2 linked regions of the Sporomusa termitida genome follow. The protein of the gene in region 2 binds, or shares a complex with, the protein of the main gene of each other region. Links are inferred from orthologs where the notes say so. Each region holds a gene or a part of one and is shown on either strand. Other genes may lie near its edges.

The links. Proteins that work in one complex are often made in the same cells at the same time.
Region 1: the proteins of uvrA (region 2) and mfd are in contact, whole or in part, in a crystal structure (PDB 4DFC), measured with the Escherichia coli proteins. The link is inferred for Sporomusa termitida from one-to-one orthologs.

What each region holds. Positions count from the first base shown.
Region 1 is NZ_CP036259.1:5,122,421-5,126,987, reverse strand. The notes cover bases 1-3,798. They hold mfd (transcription-repair coupling factor), read right to left. Parts: upstream 3,492-3,798; coding sequence 201-3,491; downstream 1-200. Other genes in these bases: SPTER_RS23605 (anti-sigma-F factor Fin), read right to left, coding at 3,590-3,798; spoVT (stage V sporulation protein T), read right to left, coding at 1-10. Also shown: more of SPTER_RS23605, read right to left, coding at 3,799-3,838; SPTER_RS23600 (hypothetical protein), read right to left, coding at 3,852-4,253; SPTER_RS23595 (bifunctional metallophosphatase/5'-nucleotidase), read left to right, coding at 4,432-4,567. UniProt on the Escherichia coli protein: Couples transcription and DNA repair by recognizing RNA polymerase (RNAP) stalled at DNA lesions. Mediates ATP-dependent release of RNAP and its truncated transcript from the DNA, and recruitment of nucleotide excision repair machinery to the damaged site.
Region 2 is NZ_CP036259.1:3,473,754-3,477,896, reverse strand. What follows is about bases 1-3,374. They hold uvrA (excinuclease ABC subunit UvrA), read left to right. Parts: upstream 1-339; coding sequence 340-3,174; downstream 3,175-3,374. Other genes in these bases: uvrC (excinuclease ABC subunit UvrC), read left to right, coding at 3,199-3,374; uvrB (excinuclease ABC subunit UvrB), read left to right, coding at 1-152. In the rest of the region: more of uvrC, read left to right, coding at 3,375-4,143. UniProt on the Escherichia coli protein: The UvrABC repair system catalyzes the recognition and processing of DNA lesions. UvrA is an ATPase and a DNA-binding protein. A damage recognition complex composed of 2 UvrA and 2 UvrB subunits scans DNA for abnormalities.

The DNA of each region.
Region 1 (4,567 bases), 1.6 Mb from region 2 along the record:
TTGCTTTCACCAGTATCCCCCTTTCTACAGCTTTAACCAAGCTTAGCTAGATTAACCTACTAACGTTGTCGATGTCAAATTTTGAATCGCGAATACATCAGGTATTACTGTTAGCAATAGCCTAATCATTCATTGATAGTAGTATATATCCAGCAAGTGTGTTTTATTCATTTTTCTGGTTTAAGCTGCAAAGGTTTCAGTTAACATTTTTCTGTACCTGTCAATACCTGAAACAGCTTGGTTAATGCATCTATGAGCGGCAGCGAGAGCCGTGATGTCGTCAGCCGCATCGTCTCCGGCGGCCCGGGAAGAAAGGCAAGTTTACCGGGAAAAAGATTTTTAGCATTCATTAAACCACCGTCAGCAACATGCGGCGTTTCACTGAAAATAATTTCTATCCGGCTCTCCCGCTCAGAAATGGAGCGCACGCCAATACGGCGGGCCAGATTTTTGATGCGGGCCACCCCCAGAAGGTTGATTACAGGTAATGGCGGTTCACCGAACCGGTCAACCAGTTCATCAATCAGTTCTGCTAAATGCTCTTCCTGGCGCACAGCTGCAATCCGCTGGTATATCTCAATCTTATGCATGGCATCGCTAATATAGTCGCCTGTAAGATAGGCATCAATGTTGAGTTCAATGGTCGGTTCCGGAATTGGTAAAACCGGATTTCCGGTCTTTAATTCCGCAACCGCTTCGTCCAGCAGGCGACAGTACATTTCAAACCCGACACTGACTATATGGCCGTGCTGTTCCCGGCCTAAAAGATTGCCGGCGCCTCTGATTTCAAGGTCACGCATGGCAATTTTAAAACCGGAGCCCAGTTCAGCAAATTCTTTGATGGCCTGCAGCCTCTTTTCCGCCACCTCGGTAAGCACTTTGTCGCGCCTGTAAGTAAAATAGGCATAAGCCATACGATGAGAACGGCCAACCCGTCCGCGCATCTGATATAACTGCGACAGGCCAAAGTGATCGGCATCATAGACAATAATCGTATTGGCATTAGGCACATCCAGTCCGTTTTCAATAATACTCGTACAAATAAGCACTTCATCCCGGTTCTCATAAAAATCCAGCATTACCTGTTCCAACAGTTCTTCAGGCATCTGGCCGTGGCCTGTTTTTATCGTAGCGTCCGGCAAAATTTCGGTTAGACGCTGGCGTACCTTATCGATAGTCTGTACCCGGTTGTAAACAAAATACACCTGGCCGCCGCGCTTCAGCTCACGCACAATGGCCTCACGGATAATTTCCTCATTATATTCCACAACATAGCTTTGCACCGGGAACCGGTCCTCCGGCGGCGTCTCAATAATACTCATGTCGCGTGCGCCCACCAGTGACATATGCAGCGTACGCGGGATCGGCGTGGCACTTAGGGTAAGTACGTCAAGATTGGCCCGCAGTCTTTTCATTTTCTCTTTTTGGGCCACACCAAACCGCTGTTCTTCATCAACAATCAGCAGCCCCAGGTCTTTAAATTCCACATCGGCCTGAAGAATACGATGAGTGCCGATAAGCACATCTACCTGGCCAAGTGCCAGCTTCTGCAGAGTTGCCTTTTGTTCCCGGGCGCTGCGAAACCGGCTGACAACATCAACAACCGGGCCAAAACCGGCAAACCGCGCCCTAAAGGTTTGATAGTGCTGCTGCGCCAGAACCGTCGTCGGCACCAGGACCGCCACTTGCTTGCCCCCCATGACGGCTTTAAAAGCGGCACGAATCGCCACCTCCGTTTTCCCAAAGCCCACATCACCACACAGCAGCCGGTCCATGGGACGTGGTTGTTCCATATCATGAGTAACCTCAGTAATAGCCTGCAGTTGATCCGGGGTTTCCTCATAGGCAAAAGCATCTTCAAATTCCCGCTGCCAGGGGGTGTCAGGACCAAAAGCGTGACCGACCTGCAGTTGACGCTGGGCATAAAGTTCGATCAGCTCTTTAGCCATATCGGCCACAGCCGCTTTCGCCCTGGTCTTTACTTTCAGCCAGTCGCTGCCCCCCATTTTGCTTAAACGGGGCACTTCCCCCTCAGACCCAATATATTTTTGTAAAAGGCCTACCTGATCTGTTGGCACATACAGCTTATCGTCACCGGCATAGCGGATATGGAGATAATCTTTATGAACACCGCCGACCTCCAGGGTTTCAACGCCAACATATTTGCCGATACCATGATTAACATGAACAACATAATCGCCAAGATTAATATCCCGGAAGTAGGTAATCTGCTGGTCTTTACCAACCCGCGGGCGCCGTTTCTTCTTCTGACGGCCAAAAATATCCAACTCGGTCAAAACAACCAGCCTGGCCTGAGGCAATTCAAAGCCGCCTGACAAAGCACCTGCCGATACAACAACAGCGCCCGGAATCAGCGGCATGTGCCCCTCCTGGGCCATGACCGCTGTAATCCCTTCTTCGGCCAGATGCTGCTGAATATTGGCTGCCTTGTCACGGTTGGGCATAAATAAAATAATATTTTGTTTTTTATCCTGCCAGTTTTTAATTTCGGCAATCAGCATATCCATCTGGCGATGGAACGGCGCGATGCCTTTGGCCGCAATACTGATAATAGAGGCAGGCTGCGTGCCGGGTATTTTTTGCAGCAGCAAGGATAAATAAATGACCGTATACGCCTGGCAGGCAGCGGTTAGCTCAGTCCAGCTAAAAACCCGGCGTTTTATATCCGGGTTTTCTTTGACAATTTTAGTCATCTGTTCCCTGATCCGTGCCGGTTCATCAAGCACAAGACAGGAATCGGCAGGAAGATAAGACACAAATACCGCCGGCTTGCCACTGTGCTCAGGCTCAGTCAGAGGCATAATATCGGCTAATCCCATATCTGTCACCGAGCGCTGGCTGGCCGGATCAAACTCACGCAGTGAATCAACCCCATCGCCAAACAACTCTAACCGGAGCGGCAGGCTCCGGTTAACAGCAAAAATATCAATAATACCACCGCGGATACTAAATTGACCGGCACTATCCACCTGGTCAACCCGCTCATAGCCAAATTCGACCAGAGCACTAATAAGATTCTCGCGGCTTATCGTTCCGCCGCTCTGGATCGTAATCCGACTGTTTAGAAATTCTTGCTTCGGCAAAACCCGCTGCATCGCAGCTTCAGCAGTTGCCAAAACAATAATTTTCTCCCCCCGTACCATCCGGCTCAAAACGTCCATGCGCCGGGAAGCCAGTTCAACGCTCTTAGCGGCGGCCGCAAAAGTAATCATATCAATCGCCGGCAATTCCACGACCGGCACCTGCGGCAGCAGGGCCGCAAAATCAGTGCGCAGCATTTCAACGGCTTCGTGACTGGCGGCAATGATAATGGTCGGCCGGGGCGATGCCTGAAATGCAGCCGCCATAAGTACGCTTTTTTGCGCGCCAGTCACGCCATAAATGACGCTCTGATTACCGATTGCCCCGAAAGCGGCTTGCGCGGCCATAAGCTGCTTATCCTCATGGAAAGCAGCAAACAGCGTTAATATTGTTTTCTCTCCCATATATACCTCTCAATAAGTCACAGGTAGTACCAAAAGGGCTTTAGCTTAGGCTAAAGCCCTGTATTATATGCGCTTAAAAATTTTCAGTGAATATAGCTTTTGTTAATGGCAGGCATCCCCAGTGCAACATTATCATCCATTCCCATTGAAGTTATGCAGAAATCGCATAGTGACTTAACATGGACAGTATTTTGTTCCACATCAGTTTTAATTATATCTTGACGCTCCTGAGCAGTCAAGCAGTCAAAGCCAAACTTAACCTCATCGATTTGGTCTACTTCTAATGTATCGATATGTTCACCGCAATATTCACAAGTATAGAAAATTTTCATGGCTATCCCTCTTTCATCTGTTTTTGTCTGCTTTATTGGCCAGGATTCTGACAACAAATACGTTGTAAGTCACATGGGCCGTGGAGGCTACAGCCAGTCCGAGCCACACACTGCCGGTCTTACTCAGGACACCGGCAGTCACGGCACCAAAGAAACTATGCCCCATAATACTCAGGAGCGGGGCTGTGAGATGCCTGCCCTCATCCTGGATCCAGTCGTAGATAGCTTCAATTACCCCAAAAAGCGCGTGTACCGGTATAATGGCGGCTCCCAGATAATAAGCAAACAGTGTTTTTGCCGCTTCTTCAGCAACCGGTCCCAGGCTGATGACAGTTACCGGACCGATATACCGCACAAACAGCCTGTTTACGAGAAAACTCAGACCGGCCATTAGGGCGGCAATTACATATTCCATAACTCATCCTCACAAATCCGGCAATTGAATGTATAATTATTATTCCCCGAATAAATAGGCCTGTATACCGTACCTGCCTTTACGGTATTTTTTGCTGGCAAACAATAAAATACAGGAAAAAAACCCCTATATGGCGAAATTAAGTATAATACCTGACTATAAAATTGGAGGGATCGCTTTGAAAAAACACTGGAACCGATTAATCCGGCTAGCCGTTGTTGGGTTAGCCGTTATCTGGTGCCTGCCGACCATTACACTGGCAGCACCGAAGCAACCTACGCCGCCGCCGGCACCTGTTAAAATAACAGTGCTGG
Region 2 (4,143 bases):
AGCGGGCGGCCGAACTCCGGGATATGATTGTGGAGCTCCGGCAAAAAGCCGGGGCCGGACCGGCCAAAGCCAAAGCCACCGGCGGCAAAGCACCAAGGCGCCAGAAAAATACAAGGAATGAGCCGCCAGACAGCAACAGAACCGTAAAATAGACCCAGACACCCGGCGTTATTGCCGGGTGTATATTATATTGATATTGTTCCTGGTCATTTGGAACAGGATAAGGCCAGCATTTTTGTTAACAGTGAATGCTACCATTATGCGGCGAATACTGGTATAATAGTAAAGTCGAATAATCAATATCAGTTAATAGATAGTAGCATAAAGAGGGGAACCACCATGACAGACAGCATTATTATTAAAGGTGCCAGACAGCACAATTTAAAAAATATTGACATAACAATCCCCCGGGACCGGCTGGTCGTTATCACCGGTCTGAGCGGTTCAGGCAAGTCCTCACTGGCCTTTGACACCATCTATGCCGAAGGGCAGCGCCGCTATGTGGAGTCATTGTCGGCCTATGCCCGGCAGTTTCTGGGCCAGATGGACAAACCTGATGTGGATTATATAGAAGGCTTGTCGCCGGCGATCTCGATTGACCAGAAGACTACCAGCCGCAACCCGCGGTCGACAGTCGGTACGGTAACTGAGATCTATGACTACCTGCGGCTGTTGTTTGCCCGGGCCGGCCGTCCCTATTGCCCCAAATGCGGCAAGCCTATCAGCCAGCAGACGGTGGAGCAGATCGTTGATCAGCTGCTGGCATTGGGTGAGGGGGCCAGGCTGAGCATTATGGCGCCGGTGATACGCGGCAAAAAAGGCGAGCATCAGAAAATCCTGGAAGACATCCGTAAGAACGGGTATGTCCGGGTGCGGGTGGATGGTGAGATCCGCGATATTACGGAAGAGATTAAGCTGGAAAAAAATAAGAAGCATACCATTGAGGTGGTTGTCGACCGGATTGCGGTCCGGGACGGCGTAGCCGCCCGCCTGGCCGATTCTATCGAAACGGCCCTTAAACTGGGCGGCGGCATCCTGACGGTTGCTGTCGGCGGCACCAATGAGCTGATGTTCAGCCAGAACTTTGCCTGTGTGGACTGCGGCATCAGCCTGCCGGAGATTGCGCCCCGGATGTTTTCCTTCAACAGCCCCTTTGGGGCCTGTCCCGCCTGCACCGGTCTGGGCAATAATCTGGAGATCGACCCGGCCCTGGTCCTTCCCGATCCGGGCAAAGCCTTTATCGACGGGGTCATTGCCCCGCTCAGCAAGAGCTCTAATTCCTACTTTATGTGTCAGCTGGAGGCGGTGCTCGAACACTTCGGGCAGACGCTGTATGACAGCTGGGAACAGACGCCCGGGCCTGTCCAGGAGGTTATCCTCAATGGCGCCGGTCAGGCAAGATTTACATTCCGCTATGAGAATATGTATGGTGAAACCAAAACCTATCATTCGACTTTTGAAGGGGTTATCCCCCTGTTGTCCCGCCGCCACCGTGAATCAACCTCCGACTGGGCCCGGGAAGAGATTGAAGAGTATATGAGCTCCAAGCCCTGCCCGGCCTGCAAGGGGGCGCGGCTGAAGCCGGAAGCGCTGGCAGTCCGGATCGGTACCAGGAATATCAATGAAGTGACCCGGATGACGGTAGCGGAATCGAAAGAGTTCTTTGGCCAACTTGAACTGACGGCCCGCGAAGCGGTGATTGCCAATCAAATCCTCAAAGAAATTAATGCCCGGCTGGGTTTTTTACTCAATGTCGGCCTCGATTATCTGACCCTGGACCGGGCGGCCGGTACGCTTTCCGGCGGGGAAGCCCAGCGCATCCGGCTGGCCACCCAGATTGGTTCAGGGCTGGTGGGGGTGCTCTATATCCTGGATGAGCCCAGCATTGGCCTGCATCAGCGCGACAACAACCGGCTGCTGGCTACCCTGAAGCACATGCGGGACCTGGGCAATACGCTGCTGGTGGTGGAACATGATGAGGATACCATGTATGCCGCCGATCACATTATTGATATCGGCCCGGTGGCCGGGGCCGGCGGCGGCACGGTTGTCGCCCAGGGCACGGTGGCAGAGATAAAAGCCTGCGCCGAATCGGTCACCGGCCAGTACCTGAGCGGCCGTAAAGCCATTCCGGTCCCGGCGGTGAGGCGTCAGCCCAATGGCAAATGGGTGGAGATTATCGGCGCCCGGGAGAACAACCTGAAAAAACTGAACGCCCGCTTTCCCCTCGGGGTATTTACCGCCGTTACCGGGGTGTCCGGCTCCGGCAAAAGCACCCTGGTGAATGAGATTCTCTATAAAGGCCTGGCCAGTCAGCTGTATCGCGGCAGCCATGCCCGGCCCGGGGCGCATGAAGGTCTGCGCGGCCTGGAATATATTGACAAAATTATTGATATCGACCAGTCGCCCATTGGCCGTACGCCGCGTTCCAATCCGGCAACCTATACCAGCCTGTTTGATAATATCCGGGAGGTATTCAGCCAGACGCCGGAAGCCAAGATGCGGGGCTATAAACCGGGCCGGTTCAGCTTTAATGTCAAGGGCGGCCGCTGCGAGGCCTGTAAAGGCGACGGTATTATCAAGATCGAGATGCACTTTTTACCTGATGTGTATGTGCCCTGCGAGGTTTGTAAAGGGGCCAGGTATAACCGGGAGACCCTGGAGGTCCGCTATAAAGGCAAAAGTATTGCCAATGTGCTGGCTATGGTTGTGGATGAAGCGGTTGAGTTTTTCCAGAACATCCCCAAGATCCACCGCAAGCTGCAGGTCCTGCAGGATGTTGGTCTGGGGTATATCAAACTGGGACAGCCGGCTACCCAGCTGTCAGGCGGCGAAGCCCAGCGGATTAAGCTGGCGACTGAGCTGGCCCGCCGCAGTACCGGTAAGACCCTGTATATTCTGGATGAACCGACGACCGGACTGCATACTGCCGATATCCACAAGCTGCTGGAGGTATTGCAGCGGCTGGTCGACGGCGGTGATACGGTAATCGTGATTGAACACAACCTGGATGTAATCAAGACTGCCGATTATGTTATTGACCTGGGCCCGGAGGGCGGTAACCGGGGCGGGACGATTGTTGCCCAGGGCACACCGGAGCAGGTGGTGGCTGTGCCCCAGTCCTATACCGGTCATTATCTGGCCCCGGTGTTAGCACGGGGACCGCGGCAGTAAGGGAGGGTGCCGGCTATTTCTACCATTGCTGCTGTTGTTGAGGAAAAATTGGCGCTGCTGCCTGATAAACCCGGTGTTTATCTGATGAAGGACAATAAAGACCGGATTATCTATGTCGGCAAGGCTGTCAATCTGAAAAACCGGGTGCGTTCCTATTTCCAGTCCAGCCGCAAGCAGGCGCCGAAAGTACTGGCGTTGGTAGCGCGGATTGCCGATCTGGAATACATCATTACCGCCTCGGAGATTGAAGCCCTGATCCTGGAATGCAATCTGATCAAAAAACACCGGCCCAAATACAATATCAGTCTCCGGGATGATAAAACCTATCCGTATATTAAGGTGACCAAGGAGGACTATCCGCGGGTGTATGCCACCCGTAAGGTGGTTAAGGACGGGGCCCGCTACTTTGGTCCCTATACCAGTGCCGGGGCCGTACATGAAACCCTGCGGCTGCTGAAGACGCTGTTTCCGCTGCGCTCCTGCCGGCGGCTTGATGCGAAGCGGCCTTGTCTTGAACATCATATTAAACGCTGCCTGGCTCCCTGTGCCGGTAAGATCGATCAGGCCGCCTACGGGGAGATGATTAAGGCGGTGGGGCTGTTTCTGGAAGGCCGCAGTGATGCTGTTGTTAAAAACCTCCGGCGGCTTATGGCGGCGGCGGCGGCGGAACTGGCGTTTGAACAGGCCGCCAGGCTGCGTGACCAGCTCACGGCGGTGGAAAAGATTATCGAAAAGCAAAATATTGTTACAGGCAGCGGTGATCAGGATGCGGTCGGCCTGGCCCGGTCGGCCGCCGGCATTTGCGCCCAGGTTTTCTTTATCCGCAGCGGTAAAATGGTGGGCCGCGACCACTTTATGCTGGCTGGTGGCGAAGATGAGACCGATGAGGCTATCCTGGCGGCTTTTCTCAAGCAGTATTATAGTAAGGCAGCGTTTATTCCCCGGGAAATCCTGCTGCCGCTGGCTGTG